Regions from separate parts of the Salinicoccus sp. RF5 genome, predicted to be linked through region 3. Evidence: riboswitches for the same ligand, from Rfam matches in the RefSeq annotation. Region 3 holds a riboswitch; each other region holds the start of a gene.

Evidence for each region. A riboswitch is a leader RNA that binds a small molecule or an ion and turns the genes downstream of it on or off. The one in region 3 is predicted to bind thiamine pyrophosphate.
Region 1: another riboswitch for thiamine pyrophosphate. It lies ahead of thiD (bifunctional hydroxymethylpyrimidine kinase/phosphomethylpyrimidine kinase); the one in region 3 lies ahead of LLU09_RS04455 (Ykof family thiamine-binding protein).
Region 2: another riboswitch for thiamine pyrophosphate. It lies ahead of LLU09_RS03265 (ECF transporter S component); the one in region 3 lies ahead of LLU09_RS04455 (Ykof family thiamine-binding protein).
Region 4: another riboswitch for thiamine pyrophosphate. It lies ahead of LLU09_RS05190 (ABC transporter substrate-binding protein); the one in region 3 lies ahead of LLU09_RS04455 (Ykof family thiamine-binding protein).

What each region holds. Positions count from the first base shown of each region.
Region 1 covers NZ_JAJGRC010000001.1:453,198-457,328, reverse strand. Annotated here, with positions in the region: gene LLU09_RS02550 (chromate transporter) at 29-1,219, opposite strand; TPP riboswitch at 1,404-1,503, shown strand; gene thiD (bifunctional hydroxymethylpyrimidine kinase/phosphomethylpyrimidine kinase) at 1,684-2,490, shown strand; gene thiM (hydroxyethylthiazole kinase) at 2,483-3,268, shown strand; gene thiE (thiamine phosphate synthase) at 3,268-3,891, shown strand; gene LLU09_RS02530 (CHY zinc finger protein) at 3,967-4,131, shown strand, end outside.
Region 2 covers NZ_JAJGRC010000001.1:595,764-599,894, forward strand. Annotated here, with positions in the region: gene LLU09_RS03250 (YlbF/YmcA family competence regulator) at 1-84, opposite strand, end outside; gene LLU09_RS03255 (energy-coupling factor transporter transmembrane component T family protein) at 235-1,026, opposite strand; gene LLU09_RS03260 (ABC transporter ATP-binding protein) at 1,019-2,422, opposite strand; gene LLU09_RS03265 (ECF transporter S component) at 2,425-3,003, opposite strand; TPP riboswitch at 3,072-3,162, opposite strand; gene LLU09_RS03270 (ABC transporter ATP-binding protein) at 3,211-4,131, opposite strand, start outside.
Region 3 covers NZ_JAJGRC010000001.1:842,152-846,282, forward strand. Annotated here, with positions in the region: gene LLU09_RS04435 (hypothetical protein) at 1-96, shown strand, start outside; gene LLU09_RS04440 (ZinT/AdcA family metal-binding protein) at 116-220, opposite strand; gene LLU09_RS04445 (SDR family NAD(P)-dependent oxidoreductase) at 331-1,068, opposite strand; gene LLU09_RS04450 (AEC family transporter) at 1,229-2,152, opposite strand; TPP riboswitch at 2,344-2,440, shown strand; gene LLU09_RS04455 (Ykof family thiamine-binding protein) at 2,521-3,105, shown strand; gene LLU09_RS04460 (VOC family protein) at 3,151-3,576, opposite strand; gene LLU09_RS04465 (DMT family transporter) at 3,723-4,131, shown strand, end outside.
Region 4 covers NZ_JAJGRC010000001.1:993,263-997,393, forward strand. Annotated here, with positions in the region: gene LLU09_RS05175 (LCP family protein) at 1-1,240, shown strand, start outside; gene LLU09_RS05180 (DUF2538 family protein) at 1,253-1,717, shown strand; gene LLU09_RS05185 (GNAT family N-acetyltransferase) at 1,728-2,150, shown strand; TPP riboswitch at 2,253-2,351, shown strand; gene LLU09_RS05190 (ABC transporter substrate-binding protein) at 2,460-3,452, shown strand; gene LLU09_RS05195 (ABC transporter permease) at 3,469-4,131, shown strand, end outside.

The DNA.
Region 1 (4,131 bases), 390 kb from region 3:
CATGCAGTTAAACACCATCCTATATCCTCTATAGAACGGCAATCAGCGTGCCACCTGCGGCACCCGCCAATACAACCACCCATGGCGGGAGTTTCCAGTGGACAAGCATGCTGAAAAGTATGGCGGCAAGAACAAAATCGGCCGTCTGATTGATGCTGCTCGTCCATATCGGGTTGTATAGGGCTGAAATCAATATGCCGACGACCGCAGCATTGATGCCCGTCAGTGCACCTTTTATGTTTGGATTGCTGCGCAGCATATTCCAGAATGGCAGACTTCCCAGTATGAGCAGGAATGCCGGCAGGAAGATTGCAAATACCGCAAACAATCCTCCCTGCCACCCACTGATTATGGTGCCGAGGTAAGCGGCGAAGGTGAACAGCGGGCCGGGCACGGCCTGAGCTGCACCATAGCCTGCAAGGAATTCCTGTGCCGTCATCCAGCCTGTGGGCACGAACTCCCGTTCCAGAAGCGGCAGCACCACATGGCCGCCTCCGAAAACGAGCGCACCTGAACGATAGAAGCTGTCGAGCATTGCCATCCACTGATTCGAGGTCGCTTCACGAAGGACCGGAAGCAGAACGAGCAGTGCAAAAAAGAGGGAGAGACATACGTACCCCACACGCTTTGAAATAGGAAAGTGAACGGTATCACCGTCATCTGTCGAGTGATTGCGGTAAAGGATGAATCCGATTATCCCCGCAAGCAGAATGACGCCTACCTGCGTAAAGGCGGTCTGCCATAATAAAGTGATGACGAGCACACCCAGGGCGATGGTCCTGCGCTCGAGATCAGGCGTCAGTTTCTGTGCCATGCCGATGATCGCATGGGCCACGACGACCACTGCAACAACCTTCATTCCATCGATCCATCCTGCATCTTCGAAGCCATAAGTATTGAGCATAAGTGCAAACAGTATGAGTGCGATTACAGAGGGGAGGGTGAAGCCGAGGAAGGAGACCAGCCCCCCGACCAAGCCACCGCGGACGACACCGATTCCGATGCCGACCTGACTGCTTGCAGGCCCAGGGAGGAACTGGCATAGGGCCACCAGGTCGGCATAGGCCGCCTCATCCATCCATTTCCTCCTCCGTACGTATTCTTCATGGAAGTAGCCCAAATGCGCAATCGGCCCACCGAAAGAGGTCAGGCCGAGTCTTGTGGAAACAATCAATATTTCCATCAGCGTTTTTATTCTGCTGTCTGTATCTTCATTCATCCATGCACCATCCTGATCGTTTTCTGGTGTAACAACGCATTGCTTTGCGCAATGCTGCCATCAATAAACTAGCACGGATTACACCAGGGTTCAATAACATTTACAGAAATGACACTTATTCAGTCGGCGGTGATTTATTTGACAATTTAGAAAGTATTCTCTACCATTGGAGGCAACTGAATAGAAACACCACTAGGGGTGCTTTTTTGCTGAGACGGCCGTTCGGCCGATCCCTTGGACCTGATCTGGCTAATACCAGCGTAGGGAAGTGGGTTGGTACGGCATAGACTGTCTACATACTGAACCCGTTTCCTGCGCTGGAAACGGGTTTTTATATTCTATAAGGAGAGGTTATATGCTGACTGAAGAATTGAGGAATGACGCGGAGCCCATCATCGAGGCGATCTATGGTGATGATTTCAACATGGCAGCCACGAAGGAACGCTGGATGGAGGTGGGTGTCCATGTCTAGAATGCCGATTGCCCTGACTGTCGCGGGAACCGATTCCACCGGCGGTGCGGGGGTGGTGGCCGACAGCAAGACCTTTCATTCGAGGGGAGTATACGGTATGGCGGCGGTGACGTCCCTGACCGCCCAGAACACCACCGGCGTACAGGATGTATTCAATGTGCCTGCAGACTTTCTGGAAAAACAGCTTGAAAGCATAATGAGTGACGAGGTGCCCCACGCGATGAAGAGTGGGATGGTCGCAACAGTGGATATGATGGTCGTGCTTGCGAATATGGTGGCGGACTTCAAAATTCCCTTCGTCATCGACCCGGTCATGATCGCCACGAGCGGTGATGCGCTGATGGAGGAGGAAACCATCGAATTCCTGAGGAGCACGCTGGTTCCGAAATCCGTGACCGTAACGCCCAACATCCATGAGGCCGAAAAGATTACAGGCCATAAAATCGGGGGTGAGGTGGATATCAGAAAGGTCGGACGCATCTTCCTTGAGGAACTCGGTGCACACAGTGTGACGATCAAGGGCGGCCATCTGCAGGGGGATGCAGTGGATTATCTCTTCACCCGGGATGATACCGTCATTTTGAGCGAACCGCGTATAGAAACGCAGCACACCCATGGCACAGGATGTACATTCTCTGCTGTGATGACGGCAGAAATTGCGAAAGGAAAGACGCTTGAAGAGAGCTTCCGGCTGGCCAAAAAGTATATTACATCCGCCATCAGAAACAGTCCGGGCATTGGCAAGGGCAATGGGCCGGTCAATCACTTCAGTTTCAGGGAGGAAGAACTGCATGAATAGATTGGAAAGAATGAGAGAAGAGAATCCCCTCGTCATCTGCATCACAAATGACGTGGTAAAGAATTTTACTGCAAATGGGATGCTTGCGATCGGGGCCTCTCCCATCATGAGCGGCGAAATCACAGAGTCGGAGGACCTGATGAAGGCAGCATCGGCACTGCTGATCAACATTGGTACAGCTGACCGGGCAAAGGTCCATCTGATGGATGAGATGATGGAGGCGGCGGATGACAATGGTGTGCCCATCGTTTTCGATCCGGTCGGCTTCGGTGCATCGCGTTTCAGGGTGGATGTCACCGAAGATCTGCTGGCCCGGCATAAAGTGGCACTCATCAAGGGGAACGCTGGTGAGATGCTGGCCCTATCCGGTTCGGAAAGCCGCATGAAAGGTGTGGATTCCGTTGAAAAGACGAACACGGCAGAAATAGCCGAAGCTGTCTACCGGAAGTATGGCGTGCCGGCATTGGTCACTGGAGAGAAGGATGCACTGGCGACGGAGCATGGTGTGACGACGATGGTGAACGGTCATGGCCTGCAGGGAAAGATTACAGGATCAGGATGTCTGCTCGGTGCCATAACGGCTGCATTCATCGGGACTTCTGACACCTTCGAAAGGAACGCGGTTGTGGATGCTGTAAGCTACTACAATCTTTGTGCCGAAGCTGCAGCCGGCAAGTGCGCCATACCGGCACCGGGAAGCTTCATTGCGGGTCTCATCGATGAATTATATCTGAATGACGATACTCTGCTTGAAGACAGCATTGTGGGAGGTTTATGATGGATCGCGAACTTCTCAGGCTCTATTTCATCTGCGGCAGCGAAGATGCTGGGGGTGATGCGGTTCAAACCGTACGTGAAGCGCTGGAAGGCGGTGCCACGATGTTCCAGCTCAGGGAGAAGGGGCAGCATCCACTCGAGGGGGATGCACTGGTCCGTTTTGCTTCAGACATTAAAAGGGTGTGCAAAGAGTACGATGTGCCATTCATCGTCAATGACGACTGGAAACTGGCAGAAATGGTGGAGGCCGACGGTATCCATCTCGGTCAGGATGACATGGCGGTATCGGACCTTCCTGGCTATTTCGATGACAAGATCATCGGGCTGTCTGTAAGGGATCGGAAAGAACTTGAAGTGAGCAACCTGGAAAAGGTCGATTATATCGGTACCGGGCCTGTCTTCACGACATCTTCAAAGGCTGATGCGGGCACAGCAATCGGGGTAGAGGGTCTGGTTGAAATGCGGCGGCTGATCGGTGATATGCCGATGGTCGCAATCGGGGGCATCGACGACAAAAACTACAAGTCCTGTCTGGACAGCGGAGCCGATGGTATATCCCTGATTTCCACAATCGCATGGGCAGAAGATGTCGGAGCTGCCGCTTCCAGGTTCCTCGAAGAATGAGGAAGGTGAGCTCATATCCTATATGTGACATAACGGGAAATGATTGATGGAATCAGGATTGGCGGGAGGGACTGTATGCAGGAAGTATATGGAAGTATAATCGATGAACAGACACGCTGCGTCCACTACCACTCGAATGAAGACATCATTGCCATCAAGTTCAGATGCTGCGGAAAGTATTATCCATGCTACAGATGCCACGATGATCAGGAGGCCCATGCCATCATCCCTTGGGGAACA
Region 2 (4,131 bases), 250 kb from region 3:
CTTGAAGAAGTCCACCTGTTCCGTCTGGGCGATCATGTTGCCGAGTTCCTTCGCTTCTTTCACAATATCATCTTTCGTATACATTGTACTGCCACCTTTTCCCTATTTTAAAACCATCCACCGGATGATCCACTATATTTTCATCCATCGTCCGCAATCTGATGCGGCTGTTGAAATCTCCTATCAGTATATATGTTTTTCTCCCATATTTCAAAACTATTCGACCCCCGGATTTCATCTCGCATCCACAGTGTCAAATGGGCTGAACCACTCCCCAAGGAAAGCGGAGATGATGACACCGGATACGATGAGCAGGACGAAGTGAAGGTCATGGATGGAATAAGTGGTGCGGTGGTAGTAGGTCCTCGGTCCGTCGTCAAATCCTTTCGATTCCATGGCGACCCCAAGGCGCCAGGCACGTCTGATGCTCTGGCTGAGGAGTGTGACAATCGCTGATATGAAGCCCTTCAGTCCAGTAATGTACTTGCGGTGGATCAGCGCCCGCCTCACTTTGCGCGCCCGTCTGAGTGCCATGTATTCACCGGCAATGATCGGGACCATACGGACTGCAGCCATGAACGAATAGGCATATTTCGGCTTCAGCCTCCCCTGCTGCATCAGGCTGTAGAAGACATCGGTGATCCGCGTGGTGAAGACGATGAGTGCACCGAAGAAGGACAGTGTGATGCCGCGCATCATGATGTGGATGCCGCGTACCGCACTTTCTTCGGTGACATGGATGATGCCGAACCGGAAGATCGTCGTCGTCCCTTCGCCGTAGAAAATCATATACAGGCTTGAAATGAAGCCGAAAAACAGGATGACGCCCGTCAGGAGTGCAATATAGATGTACTTCACACCACTCAATATGAAAAGCAGAATGAACATAATGACCGCCAGATGGAAAAGGTGGTTCGGGTTATGGATGAGGATGACGGTCAGGAACAGCGCGATGGCCACAAGGATCTTGACGAGGGGATTGACCTGGTCGGCGAATGTGCTGTACCGCTTCACCGCTTCAGGCATATCCATCCCCCCTTTCCACAAGTCGTCCGGCTTCAATCTTGAGGCGTCTCGAGGGATAACGCTTCATGATCTCCGCATCGTGGGTGATCATGATGACGCTCGTCCCCCGCTTCACCAGTTCGTGGATCATTATGAGCAGATTGAAGGCATGATGCTGATCCAGACCGAAAGTCGGTTCATCGAAAATGAGGACTTCCGGTACCCCGCCTGCTGCCGTTGCAACACTCAGGCGACGCTTCTGCCCGGTGGATATTTCGAGCGGATGCAGATGCGCCACATGCGAAAGTCCGAAGCGTTGAAGCAGCGCGCCGGTTTCCCGGCGTGCCGTCCTGTCATCATGGTGCATCTCCAGATTGATGAATACTTCATCGAACACACGATTTGTAATGAACTGAAGTTCCGGATTCTGGAAGACCGGATAGACCCTGCCGCGGAGATGGCGCGTCCGTCCGATCCGGTCGCCTCCAAAAAGCACCTTTCCTCCCGAAGGGATGAGCTTCATCAACGCGAGCAGCAGGCTCGACTTGCCCGACCCATTATCCCCTTCAAGTGTGATCCACTCGCCTTTTCCGATCCTCAGGATGTCTACCGTCAGAAGGTGCCTGCCTCCTCTCTTGATGGAGAGATTTTTTGCTTCCATCAATGTACTCGATTGAGGCGCAATTTTAGGGAGGCGCGGGGCCGCATCCCAAGAATGTGGATGCCATACGCCATATTGGTCAAGCAGCCGGCGGTGCACCTCCAACATCTCCGCAGGAGATGCAGAACATGCGATTCCGCCCGTGTCATCCATCAGTATCACCCGGTCGACCCTGTGCCATAGTGCTTCGACACGATGTTCGATGATGACGACCGTCAGCTCATCCCACATCGCCCTGACGGTGTCCCAGAGATGGCACGCCGATATGCCGTCCAACATGCTTGTCGGCTCATCGAGGAACAATGTGTCCGCCTGCTGGAGCAGTGCCGAGGCGATGGCGAGCTTCTGCTTCATTCCTCCGGAGAGTGTCTGTATGGCACGCTCAGGCGCCACATCAAGTCCGACCATGTCGAGCGCCTCCATGAACAGGGGCTTCATCTCTTCCTTTGCCACCTGTCTGTTCTCGAGTACAAAGGCGAGTTCCTCAGCAACCGTCGGCATCGTGAACTGGGAATCCGGGTCCTGGAAGGCGTACGCACTGGATTCGGGCAGTTCAAGTCTATCGGCCTTCATCGGTATCGTGATCGTATCCGGTATGAGCCCTCCGAGCACATTGAGCAACGTGCTCTTGCCGGAGCCGCTCGGCCCCACGATGAGCACCTTCTCACCTTTACCTATCTTCAGGTCGAGGCCGGTGAAGAGGGGTGACTCCGATTCCGGAAACTTCAGACGCAGCTTTTCCACTTCGATGCACATGGTCAAAGTCCTTCTTCAGCAGCATGTTTATTGCCGACGAGTTTCAGTACACCTGTCTCCTTCAGTGCACGATACAACAGGTGCGCGAGCCAGCCGGCGATGAGTGCACCACTCAGCACTCGGAAGCCGAACATCAGCAGCAGATTCCATGTCTCAAGCTGGCCGAGGTAGCCGTAGTACCAGTCGAGCGGGAATGTCGCAAGTGCAGCCGAAATGCCGGCTGTGACCGCCACCATAAGGGATGTGCTTTTGTATTTCACGAGGGCGAATATGATTTCGCATGCAAGGCCCTGGATGAGCCCATATACGATCAGCATGACATCGAACTGCAGCATGACGATCGTTTCTCCGGATGCCGCAGCAAATTCCGCAATCAGCGCCACGCCGGGCTTCCTTATGACGAGATAGGCGACCACTGCTGCGATGAACCACATGCCGTAAAGCAGCTGGTTCAGATGCAATCCAAGCGGTTCAAGCGCCGTATAGACGCCGCCCCATATCGAATAGACGAACGAGAATACGAGGGCGATGACGACCGTGATCAGCACATCGGTCAAGGTCAGCCCTTTTCTTTTTACCATTATAAAAGCCTCCATATAATATATTCCAAACTAAAAACACACCACTAGCGGAGTGGTGTGCATATTATATGTAAAATATGCCACTTCCCTACGCTAGTATGATCTAGATCAGGTGATAAGGGTAATTCTCAGTCCTTGCGGACACCCCTAGTGGTGGTTATTTATTCGGTTGGCTCCATCATAGTACACTTTCTGAATTTTGTGAAGTCATTTATTGTCGTCGACCATCTGATAATAGCGGCCGCGCTGTCTGACGAGTTCCTCTTCAGAACCGCTTTCGACCAGTTCACCGAGCTCCATGACGAAGATGCGATCCACGGCCTTTATCGTATTCAGCCTATGGGCGATGATGATGCTTGTCCGGTCCTTCATCAGCCGCTCGAGCGCCTCCTGAATCTTAAGCTCCGTCACCGTATCGATGCTGCTCGTCGCCTCGTCCAGGAGCAGTATCGCCGGATCCGTGATCAGGGCGCGGGCGATTGATATCAGCTGCTTCTGCCCCTGGGAGATGAAGCCTTCGTCGGCTTCCAGAACCGTGTCATAGCCCTCTTCCAGTGCAACGATGAAGTCGTGGGCGTTGGCAAGCTTCGCCGCCTCGACCACTTCCTCATCCGTCGCATCAAGTTTGCCGTAGCGGATGTTCTCGCGGATCGTCGATTCGAACAGGTAGGGATCCTGCAGGACGAACGCCGTCTGCGAACGGACGGTCGAACGGCTGTAGTCGAGGATGTTCTCCCCATCGATCCGGACCTCCCCGGAATCCGTTTCATAGAACCTGGCCAGCAGCTGCATGACGGTCGTCTTGCCGGCACCGGTCGCACCGATCAGGGCGACCGATTCGCCCGCATCGATCCTGAAGCTCAAGTTTCTGATGGTCGGGGTCTTCTGCGTCGGGTCATAGGAGAATGAGACATCATCGAATTCGATCTCACCCGCTATGGTCCTGCCGGTGATCTTCCCTTCATCCTTCTCCGGCTCGGAATCGATGATGCCGAATACGCGCTCCGCTCCGGCGATGGCCGAAAGCACCTGGTTGAACTGGTTGGAAAGATCGGCGAGCGGCCGGGTGAACTGACGTGCATATTCTGCAAACACGACGATGGTACCGATCGTGACGATACCGTCCGT
Region 3 (4,131 bases):
AAGTTCATGGAGAACCGTAAAATATTGTCCGTCTATCTCCTTGTGGTTTTCGTAAGTATCCCCTATCTTGCTTTAGATGCGTTTTTCTTGAATTAGCATTCGCAGTCCATATTTCTTAACACAACATTTCTAATGCACCGTCATTGTCGGTATGGATATGAAAGTGATCACTTTCGACAGGGAAGATGCTATGGTCGCTGAATTGAATATAGTTCGGCATCGATCCTCCTTCCAATCCGGCGTCCGTCCTTCAACCTGATCATCCTCGATGTAGCCATTAATGAAAAAGACACCAGACCTTTTGGTCTGGTGCCTCCAATATCCACTACATTACTGGGCTGTATAGCCGCCATCCACAAGAAGTGTGGTGCCTGTAGTGAATTCATTTTCCGCCAGGAATACGACCGCATGTGCGATTTCTTCCGGTTGTCCGAGTCTTCCGATTGGGTGCTTGTCAACGAGAGTATCATAATACTCACCTAATGCATCCTTGTTCACCATGCCGGACTCGACGTAGCCGGGAGCTACTGCACTGACACGGATGTTGTCCTTGGCATATTGTAAAGCGACGGATTTCGTCATCAGATTCACGGCGCCTTTGGACGCGTTGTACGCGAATGCTGTCGGCTCGCCGACACTGCCGAGGATGGAGGCTGTATTGATGATTGCACCGCCGCCCACCTTCTGCATTTCAGGGATCGCGTATTTTGAACCGAAGAATACACTGTCCTGATTGACTTTGATTACCTTATTGTAGTCTTCATAGGAAAGCTTGTGCGTCTCGCCCTGAACACCGATTCCGGCATTGTTGAACATGACATCCAGTCGTCCAAACTTTTCAACGGCGAGAGCAACGACGTTTTTGACATCCTCTTCAACGGAGACATCCACTTTCTCAAACAGGATATCCCCATATTGTTTGAGGCTCTCTTCTGCTTTCTTACCAGACTCTTCATTGTAATCAGCCACAATGACTTTCGCGCCTTTATCCAGGAACGCCTTCGCTGTAGCTAAACCAATACCTGATCCGCCACCTGTTACAATCGCAACTTTATCCTTAAGTTCCAAAATCATTTCCCCTTTCGATGACTCCATCTGATTCACTATACATATACCTCAGCCAGAGATGACTGAAACACGATAAGTGTGTCTAAATTAAGGCAGTTGGACCTTTCAATTGTCATTCACCCGAACACTCAGTGACAGTTAACCCTCCAACCGCCCCCATCTAGAACAGCTGCATGGACAGATAGATGACGAATGTCACGGTGATGCTGCTGAGTACCGTGGAATAAAGGACCACCTGGGCATGGAGTTCCGGTTCGACATCGTATTCGAGTGCAAGCGTCGCAGTATTCCTCGAGGTCGGGAACGCGCTCGCAATGAACAGCGACTGGGCGATGACGCCTTCGATGCCGAGCATGAATATGATGGCCAGGGCGACGGCGGGCCCGATGACCAGCCGCCCGAGTGCACTCCAGGCGATGACCTTGTGGAAGGAACGGATCTCAATCTGTGCGAGCTGCATCCCGAGCAGGAGCAGCGCGAGGGCGGCGAACCCGCCGGCGAGCTGCTCGACAGGCACGCTGATGAAACTCGGCAGTTCGACGTCAATTGCCTGCAGGATGAACGCGGCCGCCAGTGCATAGATGATCGGCAGCCGGAGCAGTTCCCGGAAGAGTTCCACGACGGATTTCGCATTGGACCGCAGATTGTACAGGCCATATGTGAACGTCAGCAGATTCTGGACGACGAGTACGATGATCTGCACAGATACACCCACCGGGTTGGCACTGAATACGAGATGGCTGACGGGCAGCCCGTAGTTGCCGGAGTTCATCAGAGAGACACTGTTCTTGAGCGCGGTCCGCTCCCCTCCGCGAAGGCCGAGCCCCCGGGCCAGCAGTTCACCGACCACCATCATTGCAGTAATGAACAGTACCAGATACAATGCGAGCTGTCCCAGCAGTTCAAAGTCGATGTCCGCTTCATATATGTTCAGGAATACCGCGGCCGGCAGGAAACAGTAGGTGACAAGATTCGCGATCGGACGCAGACGGAATTCGAACTTCTTCTGGAGGATGACACCGACGCCGAGCAGAATCAGGATCGGCAGTATGACATCCAGAAATACAAGGGAGATATATGCCATATCCTCCCTCCTTTCTACTCTCACCCCTATATTCTACCACTTTGCGCAGGGCCCGCTCCAAAGCACTGCCTCTTCAAGCGCTTCCACTTCAGAATATACATCCCGGGACTGATTCCTCTGACGCTCTCCATACCGCTTTACACGCCAGGCCCCAATCCACTATCATGGTAACTGTAATGAAAAACTGCATACCGATGCACTGGGGGCGCCTTAGGCTGAGACGGAGATACCGGACCCTTACCACCCGATCTGGATAACACCAGCGTGGGGAAGTGCAGCATTGTATGTCCGCACCACTCCATACATCCGCTGCATTCCCTCGGGAGTGCAGCTTTTTCATTTCAATAAAAGTCATTGGAGGCATGATTATGGTACAGGAATGCGGAACAGAACGGATTGCAGGCTGCCAGTTCAACTTGAGTGTGATGAGCGATGATTTCGCGGAAGTGATCCTCGGTGCACTGGATCAGGTCGACACATCGAAAGTGTGGAAGGAGACGGATGACGTCTCGACATGTGTGCGGGGTCGGATCGAGCATGTATTCGATGTCGTCCAGGGAATCTATCTTGAGGCAGCCAAGACGGGGAAACATGTCGAGATGAGCGGAACGTTCTCCATCGGCTGTCCGGGTGATTCTTCAGGGGATGCCTACGTGGAGGCATCCCCGGAGCGGTTGAATGCACCTTCAAAAGACATCCAGCAGAAGGCGGGATGCAAGTTCGCCCTCTATCCGATGAATACGACCAACTACATGGATGTAATCTACGAACAGATCGACTTGTCGAAGGAAGCCGGCGTCACGGTGAGCCCAGCCCATTACGCCACGCGGCTCGACGGGACGGTGCCGGACATCTTCAGCGCCATGGAGTCATCGTTTACAAAAGTACAGGAAGCGGGAAGCCACACGACGATGACATTCACGATTTCAGCAAACAGCCCGTCGAACAGCTAGGACGATATGAAGAGGGGAACCCGGCCGGGTTCCCCTTTTTCTGTATCAGATGATCAGCATGTCGTTATCGTCGAATTCCCAGTCCGCGCCATATGCCACTTCCCAGTAGTGGCCGTCTGGATCGGTGAAGTAGCCGCTATAGCCGCCCCAGTCCGTCGGGGCCGCTTCCTTCACAACCGTCCCTCCGATTCTGCCGGCAGTCTTGAGAACCTGGTCCACTTCCGATTCGGACTTCGCATTATAGGCGAGCGTCAAACCATTGAATCCGCCATCAGGCACCGGCTGTCCGGTCTCCTCCGCCAGTTTTTCCAACGGATAGAGTGAGAGCTTCGAACCCTTCATTCTGAAAAATACGATTTCCAGTGCTTCTTCACTGCCAACAAGAGATGCTTCAAATCCAAGCTTGCGGTAAAAGTCGACTGCAGTTGACATATCCTTTACACCGAGTGTAATCAGATTGATCCTGTCCATGGCAATTCCCCTTTGCGAATAGGATGCGTGAGTCCGGAGCATTTTTACACTTCCAATATACCATAAAATGAAACGCGGCGTGTCCTCCGCTTTGCAGCCTGTCTGCTATAATGGATGATCAGATATTTCGACAGAGGTGAAGATGCATGCAAGATCCTGTAAATGAATTTCCTTCAAAGAACAAATCCTGGTGGACCTACCCCATCCTGCTGCTCTGTGTGATCATCTGGGGCAGCAACTTCATCATCGGAAAGGTGCTTGTCGACCACTTCGACCCCTACAGCATCACCGTCATCCGCCTCATTGCCATCAACCTTTTCCTGTGGCTGTTTGCTTCCCGGCACTTCCACATGCCCATGGTCCCCCTCAAAGTGTGGCTGGTGATCATATCTTCAGGCATCATTGGCATTGCTGTGAACCAGTATACGTTCTTCCTCGGACTCGTAACCGCAAGTCCGGTGACTTCGGCACTGATACTCGCGGTCGCCCCTATCATGACAGCCATCCTGACCATCCCAGTCTTCGGGGAACGCAGAGGATTGAAATTCTGGCTGG
Region 4 (4,131 bases), 150 kb from region 3:
CAGCTTCACAGTCCTGATCCTCGGCATCGACGAAAGTGAATCCCGCAAGGAGGAGGACGACCTGGAATCAGGCGACTTCCGTACGGATTCGATGATCCTTGCGACATTCGACAAGGATCAGGATGAAGTGAAACTCGTCAGCATCCCGCGGGATACATTGACGTACTTCCCTGAAGAGAACTATTTCGACAAGATTACACACGCCCACCGTGAAGGCGGTCCGGAAGCATCCATGCGCGCTGTGGAATCCCTTCTTAACGTACCGGTCGACCACTACGTCCGCGTCAACATGGCCGCCGTCGTGGATATGGTCGATGCGCTCGGGGGAGTGGAATTCGATGTGCCGTTCGACATGAACGAGCCGAATTCCATGGACCGTGGACGGATCAAGCTTGAAGAAGGCGTGCAGGAACTGAATGGTGAAGAGGCGCTCGCAGTCGTAAGGAGCCGTCGTGTGGATACCGACCTCGGACGCGGCCAGCGCCAGTTAGAGATGGTGGAGAAGATACTCGCAAAGGCGAAATCGACCGGTGCCCTCTCCAAGATCGATGACCTGATCGAGGTCGTTGCAGACAATACGAAGCATGACATGGAATCGAAGACGATACGCAGCCTTGCGGCCTACTACTCCTTCAACGACATCGATTTCAACACGACGCAGGTGCGCGGGGATGACTTCTGGAACCCAGGCAACGGTGCCTACTTCTACTGGGCGAACGAAGAGCATCTGTACGTGCTGTCGAAGACATTGCGCGATGTACTGAAGCTCGATGAACCGGATCCGTATGACCTCATCAATATCCGGCTGTCGGACCATATCGTGCCGTACCAGTTCGTGGACGACTACTACCTGAATGAGTTCGAACCTGAGGGAGAACCATACTTCGTGCAGGAGGGCTACGAAAGCCGGTTCGGTAACGGCTTCAACATCCAGGAGGACAACCCTGAGGACAGCATCGAAGGTGAAGAGAACCCTGAGGAGACGACCGGCGAGGAAGTGACAGGAGAACAGCCGATCCAGGAGGAAGCGACGGGCGAAATCCCAGGTGAGCAGACGACCGAAGAGGACAACTACTGGCCGCCGGAAGACGGCAACGGTTCTGACGGCATACAGGAGGAAAGCACAGAGCAGTTCAACTATGAAGAGGACACAGAGGAATACTATGAGGAGAACACCGGTGAATACTACGACAACGGCACTGGCAGCGCGGACTTGGACCGTGCACAAAATGAATACTAGGAGCGGATTGTGATGCGGAAGACGTATGACAAGGAGACGAACATCAACGAGATGTTCGACTTCCTGGAAGATCAGATCAAGCACAGCGGCGAGCCGAAGATCGAAGATACGTATTTCTATCAGAACCATGAGCACAAGGAGATGTACCAGTCGATCCGGGGCTACTTCAGCGAATCGCAGAAGAATCCGGAAGTCGATGCGGCGTGCTACATCATCGCCCTGCCGGACATCTACAAGCGGATCAACATATTCGAGCTCATCTTCCCGATGGATTGGATCAGGGAGGATGGCCGGCTATCCGAACCGTTCAAGCAGCTCAGACCCCATATCCAGTATCTAGCGCTCGCAGCGGCTGAAGCGAGCGGCATCAAGTTCAACACGAAGCCTGCCCTCTCACTCGGCCTCGAGTACTGGAACCTAGAGCAGTTGAAGATGTTCTGGCAGTTCACCGCCATCCGGCGCAAGAATGCAATGTAAGGAGGATTCCATGGAAATCAAAGTGGCTGACAACAACATCATGTACAACCAGTGCCTTGAAATCAGGAAACGCGTCTTCGTCGAGGAGCAGAACGTCCCGATGGACCGCGAAGTCGATGAATATGAAGACGTGGCGACGCACATCCTGCTCATCGATGACGAGCCGATCGGCACGGTCAGATACCGTCCGGCCTCAGAGGATATGATCAAGGTCGAACGCATGGCCGTCCTGCCCGAGGAGCGCGGCAGGAAGCTCGGTTTCAAGCTGATGGATTTCGTTCATGACCATGCCCGGGAGCATTGCTACAACCGCGCCAAGCTCGGGGCGCAGGTGCACGCTATCGAATTCTACAGGAAGCTCGGCTACACCGTCAGTTCCGATGAATTCGAAGATGCTGGCATTCCGCATGTGTATATGGAGAAGGCACTGTAGACAGTGATCGACACCTGGACGGCATCCTGCTGTCCGGGTGTTTTTAAATAACCGTTTGGACATGAAAAGTGTCCATGATATAATGGATGTGCAAAATGAATAGAAACAGCATAGGGGAGCCGTTACGGCTGAGAAGGTGAATACCTGACCCTTGGACCTGATCTGGATAATACCAGCGTAGGGAATGTGCAGATTATACGGCATCCGTATATCCTGCTGCAGCTCTTTGACGCCTCCAGATAAGGAAGGTGTTTTTTTATACCGTTTTTGCGGTATGGAAAGCACCCCATCTTGAGAGGAGATTTTATCATGAAGAAATTATTGTCCATCTTTATACCGGTACTGCTGCTCGCAGCATGCAGCGGCAACGGGGACGGCGGCCAAACAGAGGATGATGGGCTGACGGAAGTCACCTTCGTACTCGACTGGACGCCGAATACGAACCATACGGGCATCTACACAGCACAGGCGGAGGGCTACTACGAGGAAGCGGGACTTGATGTCGAGATCATCCTGCCGGGTGAAGCCGGTGCGGAACAGACCGTTGCGACGGGCAACGGGGACTTCGGCATCAGTGCCCAGGAGAACGTCACACAGGCACGCCTCCAGGACGTATCGATCGTTTCGCTGGCGGCCATCATACAGGATAATACATCCGTCTTGGCTTCACCTGAGGAATACGGACTCGAGACGCCGTCGGACCTCGAAGGGCACACATATGGCGGATACGGTTCACCGATCGAGGAGGAGACCATCGCGTCCATCATGCAGGCGGATGATGCTGACATCGAGAATGTCGACATCATCAACATCGGCGACACGGACTTCTTCACCGCCGTACAGCGCGATGTCGACTTTGCATGGATCTACTACGGCTGGACTGGCGTCGAGGCGGAACTGCGCGACTTCCCGCTCAACACGATCGACTTCACCGAGTATTCCGACGCACTCAACTTCTACACGCCCGTCCTGATCACGAACGAAGAGATGATCGAAAACGATGCCGAAACCGTCGAGGCATTCACAGAAGCGACGGCTGAAGGCTACCAGCTTGCGATGGACGACCCGGAAACGGCGGCACAGCATCTGCTCGATGCAGAACCGGATCTTGACGAAGAGCTCGTCATGGCAAGCCAGGAGTGGCTGACGGACGTCTACCAGGGGGATGCACCCTACTGGGGCCACCAGGAGCGCGACGTCTGGGAGAACTACATGAACTGGATGTATGAAAGCGGCCTGATCGAATCCGAACTCGACGTCGACCAGGCGTTCACGAACGAATACCTGCCCGGCGGAGAGTAAATTGGAGGAATAGCGAATGCGACGAATTTCATCATGGAGCGTGATTCCACCGCTCCTTGCGATACTGGCCATACTGGTGGTCTGGCAGCTGGCCGTCTCGCTCTTTGACATCCGGACCTGGATTCTGCCGAGCCCGTTACAGATCATACAGGAAGGCATGGAGATCTATCCGCGCCTGTTGAGCCATGGTCTCGCCACAATACAGATTGCGCTCGGGGGATTTGCTCTCGGCGTCGGTGTCGGGCTTCTGCTCGCCATACTGCTCCATCTGATGCCGCGGGCCAAGGAGAGCATCTATCCGCTGATGGTCCTCTCCCAGAATGTGCCCATCATCGCCCTGGCGCCGCTGCTCGTGCTGTGGTTCGGCTTCGGCACACTGCCGAAGATACTGATCATCACACTCGTCTGCTTCTTCCCCGTCGCAGTCTCGCTGATCGACGGGTTCAGGCAGACCAATCCGACGCTGCTCAACTACATGCAGATGATCGGCGCGTCCAGGCGGCAGATCTTCTTCAAGCTGGAATGGCCGAGTGCCCTGCCCTACTTCTTCTCAGGTCTCAAGATTTCAGCGACATACAGTGTGATGGGTGCCGTCATCGCGGAATGGCTCGGCGCCCAGGAGGGGCTCGGCGTCTTCATGACCGTCGCCTCCTCCGCATTCCGGACAGACCAGGTATTC